Regions from separate parts of the Laedolimicola sp. genome, predicted to be linked through region 1. Evidence: riboswitches for the same ligand, from Rfam matches in the RefSeq annotation. Region 1 holds a riboswitch; each other region holds the start of a gene.
The links. Region 1 has a riboswitch for cobalamin ahead of ACTRC3_RS00160 (sirohydrochlorin cobaltochelatase). Riboswitches for the same ligand answer to the same signal wherever they lie in the genome.
Positions count from the first base shown of each region.

Region 2: linked by a shared signal. The riboswitch ahead of ACTRC3_RS03365 (tRNA threonylcarbamoyladenosine dehydratase) and the one ahead of ACTRC3_RS00160 (sirohydrochlorin cobaltochelatase) in region 1 are both predicted to bind cobalamin.
Region 3: linked by a shared signal. The riboswitch ahead of ACTRC3_RS04365 (ABC transporter substrate-binding protein) and the one ahead of ACTRC3_RS00160 (sirohydrochlorin cobaltochelatase) in region 1 are both predicted to bind cobalamin.
Region 4: linked by a shared signal. The riboswitch ahead of nikB (nickel ABC transporter permease) and the one ahead of ACTRC3_RS00160 (sirohydrochlorin cobaltochelatase) in region 1 are both predicted to bind cobalamin.

Region 1 is NZ_JBOKYU010000001.1:31,296-35,821, reverse strand. It holds gene ACTRC3_RS00165 (Na+/H+ antiporter NhaC family protein) at 49-1,560, shown strand; cobalamin riboswitch at 1,643-1,820, shown strand; gene ACTRC3_RS00160 (sirohydrochlorin cobaltochelatase) at 2,033-3,256, shown strand; gene ACTRC3_RS00155 (hypothetical protein) at 3,282-3,851, shown strand; gene ACTRC3_RS00150 (hypothetical protein) at 3,964-4,422, shown strand; gene ACTRC3_RS00145 (ABC transporter substrate-binding protein) at 4,419-4,526, shown strand, end outside.
Region 2 is NZ_JBOKYU010000007.1:27,475-32,000, forward strand. It holds gene ACTRC3_RS03355 (FAD-dependent oxidoreductase) at 1-1,221, shown strand, start outside; gene ACTRC3_RS03360 (4Fe-4S binding protein) at 1,235-2,188, shown strand; cobalamin riboswitch at 2,247-2,374, shown strand; gene ACTRC3_RS03365 (tRNA threonylcarbamoyladenosine dehydratase) at 2,505-3,305, shown strand; gene cobI (precorrin-2 C(20)-methyltransferase) at 3,306-4,007, shown strand; gene cobM (precorrin-4 C(11)-methyltransferase) at 4,012-4,526, shown strand, end outside.
Region 3 is NZ_JBOKYU010000010.1:40,112-44,637, reverse strand. It holds gene ACTRC3_RS04375 (CapA family protein) at 1-850, shown strand, start outside; tRNA gene ACTRC3_RS04370 (tRNA-Glu) at 1,000-1,071, shown strand; cobalamin riboswitch at 1,233-1,450, shown strand; gene ACTRC3_RS04365 (ABC transporter substrate-binding protein) at 1,588-2,649, shown strand; gene ACTRC3_RS04360 (FecCD family ABC transporter permease) at 2,725-3,783, shown strand; gene ACTRC3_RS04355 (ABC transporter ATP-binding protein) at 3,796-4,526, shown strand, end outside.
Region 4 is NZ_JBOKYU010000056.1:3,188-7,713, reverse strand. It holds gene ACTRC3_RS10575 (ABC transporter substrate-binding protein) at 1-120, opposite strand, end outside; gene nikC (nickel transporter permease) at 117-956, opposite strand; gene nikB (nickel ABC transporter permease) at 953-1,897, opposite strand; cobalamin riboswitch at 1,992-2,210, opposite strand; gene ACTRC3_RS10560 (threonine/serine exporter family protein) at 2,392-3,141, shown strand; gene ACTRC3_RS10555 (threonine/serine exporter family protein) at 3,151-3,594, shown strand; gene ACTRC3_RS10550 (class I SAM-dependent methyltransferase) at 3,578-4,456, shown strand.

The sequences.
Region 1 (4,526 bases):
GCTCACGGTCTTTTTTTCGACTGTTTTCGAGGGAAGGAGATTTTAAAAATGGATTATGTACCTGTTATGTATGCTACCTTTTGGGCGTTGGTGCCGCCTGTAGTAGCGATTGTTCTGGCTCTGATTACCAAGGAGGTGTATTCCTCACTGTTTCTTGGCATCCTGGTGGGAGGCCTGTTCTACTCGGGCTTCAGCTTCGAGGGAACGGTGCTTCACATCTTTGAGGATGGAATCGTAGGCGTTCTGTCCGACAGCTACAATGTGGGAATTCTGGTGTTTCTGGTGATCCTGGGAGCCATCGTGTCCTTGATGAACCGGGCCGGAGGCTCGGCGGCCTTTGGACGGTGGGCCAGCGAGCATATTAAGACCCGCACCGGCGCGCAGCTGGTGACCGTAGCCCTGGGCGTGCTGATTTTTATCGATGATTATTTTAACTGTCTGACCGTAGGAAGCGTGATGCGTCCCGTGACGGACAAGCACAATATTTCCCGTGCCAAGCTGGCGTACCTCATCGACGCCACGGCGGCTCCGGTCTGCATCATTGCCCCCATTTCATCCTGGGCGGCGGCTGTAACCGGTTTCGTAGAGGGTGAGGACGGACTGGCGCTTTTTGTCAGCGCGATTCCCTATAATTTCTACGCGATTCTGACTATCGTTATGATGATTACGATAGCAATTCTGAACATTGATTTCGGTTCCATGAAGGTCCATGAGGACAACGCAAAGAAGGGCGACCTGTTTACTACGCCGGACAGACCTTACGGCAACGCAGAAGGCCTGGATAACGTGGGAAATGGTTCCGTAAAGGATTTGCTGATTCCGATTCTTTCCCTGATCATCTGCTGTGTTATCGGCATGATTTACACCGGCGGCTTCTTTGACGGCGCGGACTTCGTGACCGCCTTCTCCAACAGTGATGCGTCCATCGGTCTGGCCATCGGAAGTGCTTTCGCCCTGGTCATCACGATTCTGCTGTATGTGAGCCGTAAGGTCCTGGGCTTCAAGGAGTGCATGAACTGCATTCCCGAGGGCTTCAAGGCCATGGTTCCGGCCATCATGATTCTGACCTTCGCCTGGACCCTGAAGGCCATGACAGACAGCCTGGGCGCCGCGGAGTTCGTGGCTAATCTGATTAAGAGCAGCTCTCAGGGTATGGTTGCTCTGCTTCCGGCTATTATTTTCCTGGTTGGATGCTTCCTGGCTTTTGCCACCGGAACCTCCTGGGGAACCTTTGGTATCCTGATTCCGATTGTGGTAGACGCGTTCCAGACCACCCATCCGGCGTTGATGACCGTGGCCATCTCTGCCTGCATGGCGGGCGCTGTCTGCGGCGACCACTGCTCCCCGATTTCCGATACGACCATTATGGCGTCTGCGGGAGCCCAGTGTAACCATGTAAACCATGTGTCCACCCAGCTTCCCTATGCGGTCAGTGTAGCAGTGATTTCCTTTATTACCTATATTGTGGCAGGATTTACCCAGTCTGCGCTGATTTCTCTGCCGGTAGGTATCATATTGCTGCTCGCTTATCTGTTATTTATGAAAAAACGGGCGAAATAATGCAAAAAGGAAGAAAAAATAGCGGAAAAACAGTTGATTATTTCAGAAAGACTGCTATAATGCTTGTGTAGGTTATGTGAAATCAAATAAGAAGCAGCTGGTGCCGTTAAAAAACGGAGAATAGGGAAGCAGGTGAGAGACCTGCGCGATCTCGTCACTGTATGCAGGAGCGGCTTATCATACGTCACTGAGCCATCGGGAAGACGATAAGCAGCGCTTGTACTGTAAGCCAGGAGACCTGCCAGACTGCGGCGCATGGAGTCGAAAGATTCCGGATCACGAGGATTGATAGTGCCAGATGGGGTATAGACACAGCTGTTCCGCGCAGCGCTGTTTTGCGTGGATGGGCGAACAGATGTAAAGCTGACGACTGAAAATCCGACGATCCACAGGATCGTCGGATTTTTTAGCAGATTCCTTCTGATCTTATGAATTTCATTTAACTGAAAAATTTTTGCAGGAGGAAAAGAAAATGAAAAAGAAACTTGTAACACTGTTATGTGTAACAACTCTGACAGCATCCATGCTGGCAGGCTGCGGCAGCAAGGCTGAGACGCCGGCTGCAGACACTACTACTACGGAAGAGACCACAGACGCTGCAGAGGAGACTGCAGACGACGCGGACGCAGATCAGGCTGCAGCTGACAACGTAGCAGCCCTGATTGACAAGATCTATGTTCAGGAGAGAACAGAGACCACAGACGCTGACTGTAAGGCAGCCAAGGAAGCATGGGACGCTCTGACAGACGCTCAGAAGGAGCTGGTAGAGGGCGAGAACGCTGACCCGGATTACTTCGGACGCGACACCGGAGACGCTTCCAAGGATGATCCGAGAAACCAGGACGAGATCGGCGAGAACGAGCTGCTGGTAGTAAGCTTTGGTACTTCCTTCAATGACAGCCGTGTAGCTGATATCAAGGGTATCGAGGACGCTCTGGCAGAGGCAAATCCGGACTGGTCCGTAAGACGTGCCTTTACCGCACAGATCATCATCAACCATATCCAGGCCCGCGACGGCGAGGCAATTGACAACATGGATCAGGCTCTGGATCGCGCAGTTGCCAACGGCGTAAAGAACCTGGTAGTACAGCCGACCCATCTGATGCACGGCGCTGAGTACGACGAGCTGATGGAGGCGGTAGACGCATACAAGGATAAATTTGAGTCTGTAAAGGTAGCTGAGCCGCTTCTGGGCGAGGTTGGAGCAGACGCTTCCGCAGTCAACGCAGACAAGAAGGCTGTTGCCGAGGCTATTACTGCTGAGGCTGTAAAGACGGCTGGTTTCGATACTCTGGACGCAGCAAAAGAGGATGGCGTGGCATTTGTATTCATGGGTCATGGTACCTCCCATACCGCAAAGATTTCCTATAGCCAGATGCAGGCACAGATGAAGGATCTGGGATATGAGAACGTATTTATCGGAACCGTAGAGGGCGAGCCGGAAGATACTGCATGTGAGAATGTGATTAACGCAGTTGCAGAGGCCGGTTACACCAAGGTTGTACTTCGTCCGCTGATGGTAGTTGCAGGCGACCATGCAAACAACGACATGGCAGGCGACGATGACGATTCCTGGAAGAGCATGTTCAACGCATCCGGCAAGTTCGAGAGCGTAGACTGCCAGATCGCAGGTCTGGGCGAGATCGAGGCAATCCAGAATCTCTATGTTGCTCATACCGCAGAGGCTATGAAATAAGTAAGGATAAAGGACAAGAAAAGAAATGAAGAAGAAAATCATCGCGTTAATGGGAATGGCAGTCTTAAGCTGCACACTGGTGATGGGCTGCGGCAGCAAGGCGGAGACGCCGGCTGCAGAGACTACCACAGAAGCGGAAAGCTCCGATGAGAAAACTGCCAAGACAGAAGAAACGGCGGAGCCGGAAAAGGCTGACGCAGAAGAAGCTGCAGCAGCGGCACTGGAGGACGGCGTTTACACCGCAGATTTCAATACAGACAGCAGTATGTTCCATGTAAATGAATTTTACGAGGGAAAGGGAACGCTGACCGTAAAGGACGGACAGATGACCATTCATGTGGTTATGCCTTCCAAGAACATTGTGAATCTGTATGAAGGTCTGGCAGAGGATGCCCAGAAGGACGGCGCAGAGCTTCTGCAGCCGACCGTAGAGACCGTAGATTTCGGCGATGGTACAGAACCGGAGGAGGCCAATGCCTTCGACGTACCGGTTCCCGCACTGGACGAGGAATTCGACCTGGCGCTGATCGGAACCAAGGGCGTATGGTACGACCATAAGGTCAGCGTATCCAATCCGGAGCTTCTTCAGGACTAGGCTTTAGAAAAAGCGAACAATAACATGCAGGGGCTGTTGTAGAATGTGCAGAACGTTTTGCGGCAGCCCCCTTGTTCCAATTATAGGAAATTCAAATAGAAGGAGTAAGACAATGACAATCGAGGATTTACAGCTGGCGGACGGTAATTATACGGTAGAAGTGGCCATGGAGGGCGGCAGCGGCCGGGCCACTATTGAGTCACCTGCCGCGTTGTCCGTGGAGGACGGACAGGCTGTGGCCCAGATTACCTGGAGCAGCAATCACTACGACTATATGATCGTGGGCGGCGAGAAGTATCTTCCGGTGAGTACAGACGAGCATTCGGTTTTTGAAATTCCGGTGGAGGTCTTTGACGAGGGGATCGATGTGATTGGCGATACGACGGCCATGAGTACGCCCCATGAGGTAGAATATACGCTGACCTTTGCGTCAGATTCTATTCAGGGAGAGAATGGCGGCAGCACGGGAGGAGCGGGCTCCACTACGGCGGCAGCAGGTATTGTGATAATTGCGGTAGCGGCAGCGATTGCGGCGACTGTGATGCGGAAGAAGAGGAATACAAAGGCATGAAAAAGAAACTGATGGCACTTCTTCTGTGCCTGGCTATGTGTCTGGGACTTACGGCCTGTGGAGCAGGCGGTTCCGGCACGGCAGAGAACAGCACGGATATCAGT
Region 2 (4,526 bases), on a different contig from region 1:
GCAGATATGCTTCGGCAGACTGTGGAGGCTGGAGAGATCCGTCGGGCAGTGATCGTGGGCGGTGGATTTATCGGACTGGAAATCGCGGAAAATCTGGCGGCGAAGGATGTGAAGGTATCTGTCATTGATTTCGCGCCCCATATTCTGCCGGGCTTCCTGGATCCGGAGATTGCGGATTATGTGGAAAATAAGCTGGCGGACGCGGGCGTCATGTGTTTTACCGGAACGGGCCTGGAAGAAATTCTCGGGGAGGAGAAGGTAGAAAAGGTAAAAACCTCCCGCCGTGCCATGAAGGCGGACGCCTGCATCCTGGCTATGGGAATCCGTCCCAATACGGAATTTTTGCAGGACGCCGGTCTGGAAATGTTCAAAGGAGCTCTGTTGACAAATCAGGCGTTGCAGACAAATGATCCGGATATCTACGCGGTCGGCGACTGCGCTATGGTAACGAACCGGATTACCGGAAAGCCCCAGTGGTCGCCCATGGGTTCCACAGCGAATATAGCGGGCCGCGCGGCGGCGCAGCACCTTGCCGGGAAAACAGTGCAGTATCCGGGCGTGCTGGGAACCGGCGTGGCGAAGCTGGCCGGCTTCTGCATGGGAAGAACCGGATTACTGGAGCAGGCGGCGCGGGAAGCAGGCTATGACGCAGAGAGTGTGATTTGTGTGGTGGACGATAAGGCACATTACTATCCGGGCGCAGCTTTATTTGTCATAAAGCTGATTGCAGATCGGGAAAGCCACAGGCTGCTTGGTATGCAGACTGTGGGAACGGGAGCGGTGGATAAGCTGACGGATATAGCGGTGACTGCGATTTCCATGAAAGCGACCCTGGAGGATCTGCAGTACATGGATTTTGCGTACGCGCCGCCCTTCTCCACTGCGATTCATCCGCTGCAGCATGCAGTGAATATTCTGCTGAATAAGCTGAACGGGGAGCTGGACAGCATGACGGCCGCAGAGTATGCGGAAGAAGGAGAAAATTATCGGATCGTGGATGCGGGTATTACACCGTCGCTGCACGGGTATCCCTATGTGGATCTGAACAGCCTGGACGGTCCGGCAGACGGGCTTGGCAGGAACGAAAAACTGCTTTTGGTATGTTCCAAGGGAAAACGGGCTTATCTGGTGCAGAACCGTCTGAAGGCTTACGGATATACGGATACAAAGGTACTGGAGGGCGGCATGACCTTCCATACAGAATTAACAGAGGAAGAATAAAAGGAGGCACACAATGGCTACATTAACAATCAGCAAGGAAGATGAAAAGCGCGTAAAGGCAATGGGATTTCTGAGCAATAAGGGAACCGATAATTTCTCGGCAAGAATCATTACCGTCAATGGAAAGATAACGGCTGCGCAGCAGAGATGCATTGCGGAAGCGGCGGAAAAATTCGGAAACGGAGTGATAACCTTTACCACCCGTCTGACGGTGGAGGTACAGGGCGTTCCCTACGACAAAATCGAAGAATTCAAGGAATATATTGCCAGAGAAGGACTAATTACAGGTGGAACCGGTTCTGTGGTACGCCCGGTTGTAGCCTGTAAGGGAACCACCTGCCAGTATGGACTTTTGGATTCCTTCGCCATTTCCGAGGAAATCCATCACCGTTTTTATGAGGGGTATCACACGGTAAAGCTGCCGCACAAATTTAAGATTGCGGTAGGCGGCTGCCCCAACAATTGTGTAAAACCGGATTTAAATGATTTGGGAATCATCGGTCAGAGAATCCCCGAATTTGACGAGGATAGCTGCAACGGATGTAAGAAGTGCAGCGTAGAGGCAGCCTGTCCCATCGGCGCGGCAAAGGTGAAGGACGGCGTTCTGGAGATTAACAAAGAAATCTGTAACAATTGCGGCCGCTGTGTGGGTCAATGCCGTTTCGACGCCATCGAAGACGGTCAGTACGGATTTAAGATTTACATCGGCGGCCGCTGGGGCAAAAAAATCAATCACGGAAAAGCGCTGCGTAAGGTGTTCACCAGTAAGGAAGAAGCCTTAAACGTGATTGAAAAGGCGATTCTCCTGTATCGGGAGCAGGGCATTACCGGCGAACGTTTCGCTGCGACCATCGAACGTCTCGGCTTCGATAACGTGGAGCAGCAGCTTCTGTCTGATGAAATTCTGGAGAGAAAGCAGGAGATTCTGGATGCGCAGCTTCATCTGACAGGAGGAGCAACCTGTTAAAAGGGAAACCCTATAGGGTATATTTTGTTGACGAAAGCCCGTCTGTATGCTACACTGACTAAGGTATAACGCAGAGAGTATGCATGATGCATAAAGCAGGGGAATCAGGTGGAAGGCCTGAGCGATCCGGTCACTGTAAGCAGCGTGTCTGCAAGCCAGGCTACCTGCTCTTTGCGGGAAATGGACAGGCTTCCGTGGAAAGCGGTTCCGGATATAGTTGGCGGCCGATGGGATGAAATCCGCTGCTGATCATAGGGAGAGATCTGTCATAAAATACAGATCTCTTTTTGTTTTGCAAGCGCATGAGGAGAAAATTATGTTAAATCAGTTTTCAAGAACAGAACTTTTACTGGGAAAAGAAGCCATGGAGATTCTGGAGCATTCCAGGGTGGCAGTCTTCGGCATCGGCGGCGTGGGCGGCTATGTGGTGGAGGCCCTGGCGAGAAGCGGCGTGGGAGCCTTTGATCTCATCGACGACGATAAGGTGTGCCTGACGAACCTGAACCGCCAGATTATTGCCACCCGGAAGACGGTGGGTAAGTACAAGGCCGAGGTCATGAAGGAGCGTATCCTGGAGATCAATCCGAAGGCGGAGGTCAATACACATCTCTGCTTCTTCCTGCCGGAAAATAAGGATGAATTTGATTTCAGCCGGTACACCTATGTGGTGGACGCCATCGATACAGTCACCGCGAAGATTTCTCTGGTGGAGGAATGTGAGAAGGCAGGCGTGCCTCTGATCAGCAGCATGGGAGCGGGCAATAAGCTGAATCCCTTCCTGTTCGAGGTGGCGGATATCTATAAGACCAGCGTATGTCCGCTGGCGAGAGTCATGCGGCGCGAATTGAAAAAACGCGGCATCAAAAAGCTGAAGGTGGTCTACTCCAAGGAGAAGGCGGTGCGTCCCATCGAGGACATGTCCATCAGCTGCAGAACCAACTGTATCTGCCCGCCGGGAGCCAAGCATAAATGTACTGAACGCCGTGACATTCCGGGTTCGACCGCATTTGTACCGTCCGTAGCGGGACTTCTGATCGCAAGTGAAATCGTAAAGGATCTGACCGAGGACGCCATGAACCGCGCCCGGGCAGCCCAGGAGCAGGAGGAGAATAAATAGATGAAGGGTAAATTATACGGCATCGGCGTGGGTCCGGGTGATCCGGAGCTGTTGACGCTGAAAGCAAAACGGATTCTCGATGAAGCGGATATCATCGCCGTTCCGGTAAAAGAAGCCGGAGAAGAGAGTACGGCGCTGGAAATCATCCGCCCGGTGGTGGAACTGGAGCATAAGCACCTCCTGGAAGTCATTTTCCGGATGGCAAAGGATAAGGAGGAGCGGAAGAAGTGCAGAGCAGCGGCCTGCGAGCAGCTGACCGCAGAGCTTTCCCGGGGAAAGAATATCGCTATGATTACCCTGGGCGACGTCTCGGTATACAGCACTTACATGTATGTGAACCAGTATGTGGCAGAGCATGGCTTTGAAACGGAGATTATCCCGGGTATTCCATCCTTCTGCAGCGGAGCGGCTGCGGCCCGGTTACCGCTGATGGAGGGAAATGAGTCCCTGGTGATCGTGCCCTCCGTCCGTGCGGAGCAGCAGGTGGAGGAGGCCATCGCCCACTATGACAACGTGGTCATCATGAAGGCAGGTGGCAGCATTGGCCGCATCCTGGAGCTGATGAAAAAGTATGACCGCGCGGAAAGCTGCGCTACGGTCATCAGCTGCGTGGGTATGAAGGACGAATATATCGGATCCCTGGATCCGGAGAGAACATACAGTTACTTTACAACCGTCATCATTAAGAGAGAGAAGAGGTAAAACAATGGTATCATTTATCGGAGCAGGCCCGGGAGATCCGGAGCTTCTGACAATTAAGGGAAAGAAACTGATCGACAGCGCGGATATTATCATTTACGCAGGTTCTCTGGTAAACCCCAAGGTGCTGGCGGACGCCAAGGAGGGCGCGCAGATCTATAACAGCGCCACCATGACCCTGGAAGAGGTTCTGGCTGTCATGAAGGACGGCGAAGCCAAGGGCCTGAAGGTGGTCCGTGTACATACCGGCGACCCGGCTATCTTCGGCGCGCACCGGGAGCAGATGGACGCTCTCGATCGCATGGGTATCGAGTATGAGGTCATTCCGGGGGTCAGCTCTTTCCTGGCGACTGCGGCAGCCCTGAAGAAGGAATACACGCTGCCGGGTGTGAGCCAGACGGTGATCCTGACCCGCATGGAGGGCAGAACGCCCATGCCGGAGGGGGAAAAGCTTCAGGATCTGGCCAGACATCACGCCACCATGATCATTTTCCTGAGCATCGGTATGATGGAGGAGCTGTC
Region 3 (4,526 bases), on a different contig from region 1:
TGCAGCGGCCACATCAGATTTGCTTTCCATTACCCGCGGCGCCGATATCTTCATGCTGAATCAGGAATTTCCTTTTGGAACTACCGGTGAGGCAATGGAAGATAAGCAATATACCTTCCGGGTGGATCCCAAATATGCATCTGTATTACCGGAGCTGGGGGCAGATATCGTGACCCTGGCCAATAATCATATGCTGGATTTCGGCAGAGGGCCGCTTGCCGAGACATTAACGGCACTGGACGGAGCGGGCATTCTCCATGTGGGAGCAGGGCAGAACCTGGAGGAGGCAAAGGCTCTGAAAACCATGGAGGCAGGCGGACGGGTCATTGGCTTTCTGGGAGCCACCCGTGTGATTCCGGAGCATTCCTGGACTGCGTCTCAGAGCAATTCCGGTCTCTTTACCACCTATGATCCGACGAAGCTTCTGGGGGAGATACAGGCGGCGAAGCAGCAGTGCGACTATGTAGTGGTCTATGTCCATTGGGGAATCGAGCGGAACACAGAGCCGGAGGAGTATCAGAAGTCCTTGGCCCGCCAGTATATCGACGCCGGGGCAGACGCTGTAATTGGCGCGCACCCCCATGTGCTGCAGGGGATTGAATATTATCAGGGAAAACCGATTTTTTATAGCCTGGGCAATTTTATTTTCGCGAACCGGACCTACGAAACCATGATGGCAGAGCTGACCATTACAGACGACGGCATAGAGGTAAGGGTGATTCCCTGTGTCAGTACGGCCAACCAGATGGGACTGATGGATGGCAGTGAGCGGGCAGCCTTCTATGGAAATCTGCAGGGGCTGTGCTTCGGCGGCGTTACGATAGGGGAAGATGGAAGCGTCAGGGAGTAAGAAAAAAAGATGTATAAATTATCAGAAAAATATAAAAAATACGTGAAAAATAAAGAAATTAAAAATTTTGAAAAAAACACTTGCATTTCCCCTTGTCTTATTATATACTAAACAAGTCGCAAGCGAGCGGCACAAAAGAATAAGGAAATGGTCGATTGGTCAAGCGGTTAAGACGTCGCCCTCTCACGGCGAAAACAGGGGTTCGATTCCCCTATCGACTGCTGAAAAGCTTCTGGTTATCCAGGAGCTTTTTGTTTTATGCAACAGGAAATTCCTATGGAATCCCCTGTTACATAAAAAATATTATCGCACTGTGGAGAAGTGGAAGAAACTGGCATGGATTAACAATATTTGATGCTTGACAAGAAAAGAAAAAATATGTTATATATTTAACGGAGTGAGTGCCGACTAACAGAAATGTTGGGCCGGTGAAAAGGGAAACAGGTGTAAATCCTGTGCGGTGCCGCCGCTGTAAGCGCAAAGTTTCAGGGCCGTTTTCCTTCACTGTCCGTAAGGTACAGGAAATGGTACGGGACGGGAAGAAGGAAGACAAAAAAGGCCGGCGTAAGTCAGAAGACCTGCTTATTCTGCTTTTGCTGTCACGGTCCATGACATTTGCGAAAGATAGAGGGCGCAGTGCGTCCGGATGCCGAATACGGGTGCATCATCTGATCAGAAGTGATTGGGTGGTGCTTTTTTTATGGACGAATCATTTTACAGAACGAAGGAGAAGAAACATGAAGAAGAAAGTAGTAAGCGTACTCTTAAGTACCTGTCTCGCGGCAGGCCTGCTGGCAGGCTGTGGTTCCAAGGCAGCGGACACCACAACAGAGGAGAACACAGAGGCTGCCGAAAGCGCCGACGAGACAAAGGAGACTGCAGACGCAGACGACGCCTATGAGCCGGTTACCATTACCCTGAACCTGGAGCGTTCCGGACTGGGTGAGAACGTAGAGTACACCATCACCAAAATGCCCTCCGCTGTGGTAGCTTCCGGTGACCAGATGGCAGATTTTTTCTTTGATCTGGGATTGCAGGATCAGATGGCAGGCTATACCAAGGGCTTTTGCTGGAGTACGGCTTCCGAGTATCCGGCCCGCGATCAGGTTCCCCAGCTGATGAACCCGGGCGAAGGCCTGACAAATCTGTCCAAGGAAGAGCTGCTGGCAACCGGCTGCGATTTCCTGATGGGCTGGGATTCCACATTTTCCGATAAGAATTTCAACAAGGATTTCTGCGATGAGAATGGTATCGCCATGTATTTCCCGTATGTATGCACAGACAGCGCAACCTTTGCGGATCTGTATAAGGACTACGAAACTCTGGGCGAGATCTTCAAGGTGCAGGATCTGGCAGCTGAGAAGGTACAGGCTATGAAGGATACCCTGCAGGAGGTGCAGGACGCTCTGGGTGATGAGGCCTATGAGAATCCGGTAAAAGTATTTGCTTATGATTCCGGAGAGGATGTACCGTTTACCGCTTGCCAGGGCATGCCGGGCGACATCATCAAGAAGGCCGGCGGTATCTCCATCTTCGATGATATCGAAGCAGGCTGGGCAAAGCCCTCCTGGGAGGAAGTAGTAGAGCGTGATCCGGACGTGATTCTGATTCTGGAGTATACCGGAGACGATGTAGCAGAGAAGCGGGAGTTCCTGGAGACCAATGAATTCACCAAGGATCTGCGCGCCGTAAAGGAAGGCAGAATCTACTCCGTATGCTGCAGCGATATGCAGGGTAGCGCAGGAAGCGCCAACGCGGTTAAGACCATTGCAGAGCAGCTGTATCCGGATAAATTCTAACAGGGGGAAAGACAGGGGAGTGAAAGCTCCCCGTTTTTCTTGCTCATTCTATTTGTGTTCACGAAGGAGGAATCTATGAAAGGAACAGTAAAATCGGGCAAAGGCCGCTTCCTTGTGACGCTGCTGCTGGTATTGCTGCTGATTGCCGCGGTATTGACCATATCCGTAACCATCGGCGCAGTGAACGTCTCAGCAGGCGATATTGGAAAAATTCTGGTAAATAAAATCTCTGGGAAGGATATCTTTCGAATTGCCTGGGAGGGCAAGACGGAAAATATCATCTGGAATATCCGGTTTCCCCGCGTGCTGATGGCCTTTATCGTAGGTGCGGGACTGGCGCTGTGCGGCGTCCTGATGCAGGCGCTGACCAAGAATCCCCTGGCAGATCCCTATGTACTGGGTATCTCCTCCGGAGCTTCTGCCGGAGCAGTCTGTGCCATCCTGCTTGGTTGGTTCAGCTTTATGGGCGGATATTCCGTTATCTTTGGCGCTACCATGGGAGCGGCTGTCTCCATCTGTCTGTCTTTAAGTATCGCCTCCATTCATGGCCGGATTACCTCGACGCAGCTGGTGCTGGCGGGTATCGCGACTTCCGCCCTGTTTTCAGCCTTTACCAATCTGATGGTATACGGAATCAATACGGGATCGGATAAGACGAAGATGGCGCTCTATTGGATGGTAGGATCCTTAAGCGGAGCCACCTGGAGCAAGCTGAGATATGTGGTGGTGGTTGGCGTTGTGGTAATCGTGGTCATTTTCCTGTTCGCGAAGGAGCTGGATGTATTGCTTCTGGGCGACGACGTGGCGGAAACTCTGGGTGTGGATACCCGTAAAATGAAACTGGTTATTATTGCGGCTTCCACGATCCTGACCGGCGTTGTGGTATCCGTCAGCGGCGTTATCGGATTTGTGGGACTGGTTGTACCCCATATTATGCGAAGCTTTGTGGGATCCGGACACAGACGGCTGATCCCCATGGCGATTCTGGGAGGAGGACTCTTCACAATGCTTACCGATCTGATTTCACGCACCATCATTGCTCCGTCTGAATTGCCCATAGGCGTGGTGGCGGCCTTTTTCGGCGCGCCCTTCTTCCTGTATCTGATTCGCCGGGGCAATATGGGAAAAAAGTAGAGGAGGCAGAGTATGAGTTTACAGGTAAAAAATCTGGATTATCAGATAGACGGAAAAAGCATTCTGGAACAAATCTGCCTGGAAGTGCAGGACGGCGAGTTTGTGGGCCTGGTTGGTCCCAATGGCTGCGGCAAATCTACGCTTCTCAAAAATATCTACCGAACCTACAAGCCGGGCCGGGGTACCGTTTTTCTGAATGAAAAGGATGTGCTGGATTTTTCCTTCAAAAAAATGGCCGGGGAAATGGCAGTCATGGCCCAGGAAAATCATGTGGAGTTTGATTTCGAGGTGCGGGATATGGTCATGTTCGGCCGGTACGCCAAGAAAAAATTCCTGCAGGGGGATTCGGCGGAGGACAAGAAGCTCTGTGAAAAATGCCTGAAGGAAGTGGGACTGTCCGGCTACGAGCACCGTTCCTACTTAAGCCTGTCCGGCGGCGAGAAGCAGCGTGTGCTGCTGGCCCGGGTGCTGATGCAGGAGAGTGCCTTTATTGTGCTGGATGAGCCCACGAACCATCTGGATGTGAGCTATCAGTATCAGATTATGGATATTTTAAAGGGGCAGGACGTGACGGTATTTTCATCTATTCATGACCTGAATCTGGCGGCCCTGTACTGCGATCGGATTATTTTCATGTATCAGGGGAAGATTGTGGATTACGGTACGCCGGAAGAGGTGCTCACAAAAGAAAATATCCGGGAGTACTTTGGAATCGAAGCGCAGATCACAACCAATACGGCCAC
Region 4 (4,526 bases), on a different contig from region 1:
TTTCGCGCTTCCTCCGTCTGACACTGCTTTCTGCTCTGTTCCTGCGCTGCCGCCGCATGCTGTGATACTGCCCGCAAGGCACAGGCTAAGGGCAAGGGCAATCAGTTTTTTTCCGTTCATCTTCTCTTTCTCCTCTTCTTTCTTCGTTTTTCTGTTGCATTTGGATCTATCATATCTCTAATACAGTCACCCCAGAGATTAAAGATGACTACCGTAATAAAGACCGCAAGTCCCGGACAAAACAGCAGCCACGGGCTGCTCAGTATATAGGTTCTTCCCTCGCTCAGCATATATCCCCATTCCGGTGTGGGGGGCTGGATTCCAAAGCCAAGGAAGGACAGGCTTGCCAGCGACAGCATGATGGTGCCGATATCCGTCGCTGCCGTAATGATCATCGTAGGAAGCGCGTTGGGCAGCATATATCTCATCAGGATTCTGCTGTGTCTGGATCCTGAGATTTCCGCCGCGGATATATAAGTCCTGTTCCGTATCTTCAGCACCAGGCTTCTGGATAGTCTGGCATATCTGGTCCAGCTTACCGCCGCGATTGCAATCATGGAATTTTTCAGGCTTGGCCCGAGAATTCCCGCGATTGCCATGGCCAGAATCAGATCCGGGAAGGCGATCATCATATCGCCCACTCTCATGATTACCGCGTCTGCCACTCCGCCGAAATACCCGGCTATGATTCCAAGAAAGGTACCCACAACCAGGATTACCGCCACCAGAATCAGTACGCTGTATACACTGGTGGTCGCCCCGCAGATCACCCGGGAGAACACGTCCCGCCCCAGCGCGTCGGTTCCGAAATAGTGATCTTTTCCGGGCGCCTGGAATGCGTCGCTCAGTGACGCGCTCAACGGATCGTAGGGAACGATTTTGTCCGCCAGGAACGCCACTGCCAGAATAAGGAAAACCAGAATGGAAAGCACCGCAAATCTTGTATTCTTTTTCATCCGTTCTCCCCCTCCCTGGTCCTCGGATCAATGTAATGATAGGATATATCCACCAACAGGTTTACCACCATATAGATCAGGGCTATCCACAATACGAAGCCCTGGATCAACGGATAATCCCGCGCTTTCACCGCTCCCACCGCCAGGATACCCAGTCCCGGATAGGAAAAAATAATCTCCACCACCGAGGTTCCTCCGAGAAGCGATCCAAAGGATAGCCCCAGCATGGTAACCAGCGGGAGCATGGCGTTGGGAAGAACCTGGCGGAACAGTATTTCCCACTGATTCATTCCCCGGGCTCTCGCGCCTGTCACGTAATCCTGGTGCAGCTCCTCCAATACCGCCGTGCGCACCTGTCTGGAATATTTGGAGGCCATGGCAATGGCCAGCGTAATCCCCGGCAGCAGCATCTGTTCCATTCCGACGGAGCTGCTCGCCACCTTTACCAGTCCCAGCTTCAAAGCGAAGACATATAATAAGATCAGGCCAATCAGGAAGCCCGGAAGTGAAATACCCAGGAAAGAAAGAAAGCGAACGATATAATCCGCTATCCCGTCCTGTCTGACCGCTGAAAGAATTCCAAGGGGAACCGAAACAATTAACATCAGCCCCAGGGAAAACAGGGCCAGCCGGAACGTTGCCGGCAGCCTTTTCATCAGCAGCTCCAGTACCGGGGCGCTTTTACTGAAGGAGGTTCCAAAATCTCCGTGAAAAATACCGCCTATCCAGTCCACATATTGCTGTAAAAAGGGTTTGTCCAGTCCCATGGACTGCCTGGCCTGCTCCAGCATTTCCGGACTCGGGGTAATTCCCAGGGAATCATACATAGCTGTGGCCGGATCGCCCGGCGCAAGGTATGTTAATAAAAAGGTCAGAAAGGAAATGCCTATCAGCACTACGCACATCTGGATAAGTCTGGATACGAGCCTGTTCTTTTTCACTGTTTTCCTCCGTTTCAGCAATAAAAAAGCCATGGATACTTTTGCATCCATGACCGATTTTACATGGGAAATAAGCCTTCGCAAATAGATCGTTCGCTAAGGTTGCTGCATAGCAGTTCTCCTGACTCACATATTCAGGGAAGAAGCCCAGCGAACTCTCCTCGCCTTCTCAGGTTTACCCCAATGGCGGACTTTCATCTAAGGATCGTTCTTTATGTATACAGTGGCGGTACCGTCCATGATTTCCACATGATTCTCTATTCTTTATCAGCCGCCGTACGCGACTGACAACACTATGCCCGTTTATTTTACTTGATTCCTCTATATCTGTCAAGATTTTTCCATTTTTTGTCTTCCGGTAATTCAGCCTGTCCTTTCGGAAACAGGAATTATTTCTCTTTCTGTCCATACTTTCCTTGACCCGCTTCTCTTACATAGGTATAATGGGCATAGATTATTCTCAATACAAAATCAGGTATAAGGAAATCAGACAAATGGATTACAAACTTTTGCTCGACACCGCCGTCATGGCGGGGGAGCTGATGCTGGCCAACGGGGCTGAGACTTACCGGGTGGAGGATACCATGCAGCGGATGCTGGAGCTGTCGGGACTGAAGACCGCCGAGGCCTTCGTGATGGTGACCGGATTTCTGGTCACTCTGGACGACCCGTCCATCCAGTCCATGACGGTGACCCGCCGGATTCACAGCCGTGGCACGAACCTGAGTATCATCGACGAAATTAACAGTATTTCCAGAGGACTCTGCGGCGGGGAGCTGGAACTGGAGGAAGCCTTCCGGAAGATTAAAAAGCTGAAAAAGGAACCGCATCCGCCCCAGGCTTTTCTGCTGGCCAACGCAGGCGTGGCCGCGGCCTTTGCACTGACCTACGGCGGAACCTGGCAGGAGGCCTTTGTGGCGGGTGTGGCCGGATTTTTCATGGCCATCTGCCTGTATCTGTGCAGCTGCATGAAGCTGCCCTCCTTCTTCGGAATCCTGCTGAGCGCTGTGGTAATCTCACTGTTCGCAGGCGGACTTCTGAAGTTTCTTCCTATTATAGGGAACCTGGATTCCATCATCATCGCGGCCATTATGCCCCTGGTTCCCGGCGTAGCCATCACCAACGCGGTCTTTGACACCCTGCACGGGGATTATATCTCCGGCTCCGCCCGGATGATGGAGGCCTTTGTGGTCGCCGCCTCTGTAGCTATGGGTATTGTCATCGGACTTCGTTTCATTCAGTAAGGAGGTTTTATGCTGATACAGGTTATCGGCGCGTTTTTTTCCGTTGTGGCCTTTTCTTTTCTGCTGCACGTACCGCGCAAATATATCATCTGGGCCGGTTTCACCGGCGCGGTGGGCTGGTGGATCTATCTGTTTCTCATCGGAATCAATCTGTCTGTGGCCATGTCCACCTTTCTGTCCGGCTGTCTCGTCTCCCTCTGCGGCCAGATTTTCGCAAGGGTCCTGAAGGCTCCGGTCACGATTTTCGTCATCCCGGGCATCTTACCGCTGGTGCCGGGCGCGGGCATGTTCCGCATCGCCCACTCTGTCATCCGTTCCGACGGAATGACTTCCTATTATATTATTCAGACACTGATTGTGGCGGGAATGATCGCCCTGTCCATCATGGTGGTGGACAGTATTTTCCGCTTATTTTTAAAGACCAAAGGAGATTGTCATGTGGATCGCAGATAACTGGACCGATTATGAGATACTGGATACTTCGAAAGGAGAAAAGCTGGAGCGCTGGGGCGATTACCTGCTGGTGCGGCCGGATCCCCAGGTCATCTGGGATACGGAGCGAAAGCTGCCTGGCTGGAAGCGCATGAACGGCCATTACCACCGCAGCAAAAAGGGCGGCGGCGAGTGGGAATTCTTCGACCTGCCGGAGCAATGGACCATCCAGTATCCCCTCTGCCAGGGCAAGAATACCTTAACATTCAATCTGAAGCCCTTCAGCTTCAAGCATACAGGCCTCTTCCCCGAGCAGGCTGCCAACTGGGACTGGTTCGGTGAAAAAATCCGCAATGCCGGACGTCCCGTAAAGGTACTGAATCTCTTCGCCTACACCGGCGGAGCCACACTGGCCGCCGCTGCCTCCGGAGCTTCTGTCACCCATGTGGACGCTTCCAAGGGCATGGTAGGCTGGGCAAAGGAAAACGCCCGTTCTTCCGGACTGGGTGAGGCTCCTATCCGCTGGATTGTGGACGACTGTGTGAAGTTCGTGGAACGTGAAATTCGCCGTGGAAATCATTATGACGGCATCATCATGGACCCTCCCTCTTACGGCAGAGGCCCAAAAGGAGAAATCTGGAAAATTGAAGAGGCCATTCACCCGCTGATCCGTCTCTGCGCCCAGCTTTTGAGCGATGAGCCGCTGTTTTTCCTGGTAAATTCCTATACCACCGGACTGGCCCCGGCGGTGCTGACTTATATGATCGCCACAGAGCTGAAGAAATATAACGGTACTGTCGATTCCCAGGAGGTAGGGCTGCCCGTAACCGCATCCGGACTGGTGCTGCCCTGCGGCGCAAGCGGACGCTGGGAAACTAAATAGCTTTTTACAAAGTCAATGGCGGCTGGAGGTTCCGGCCGCTGTGTTTCTGTCTAAATGCTAAGGTTTCTTT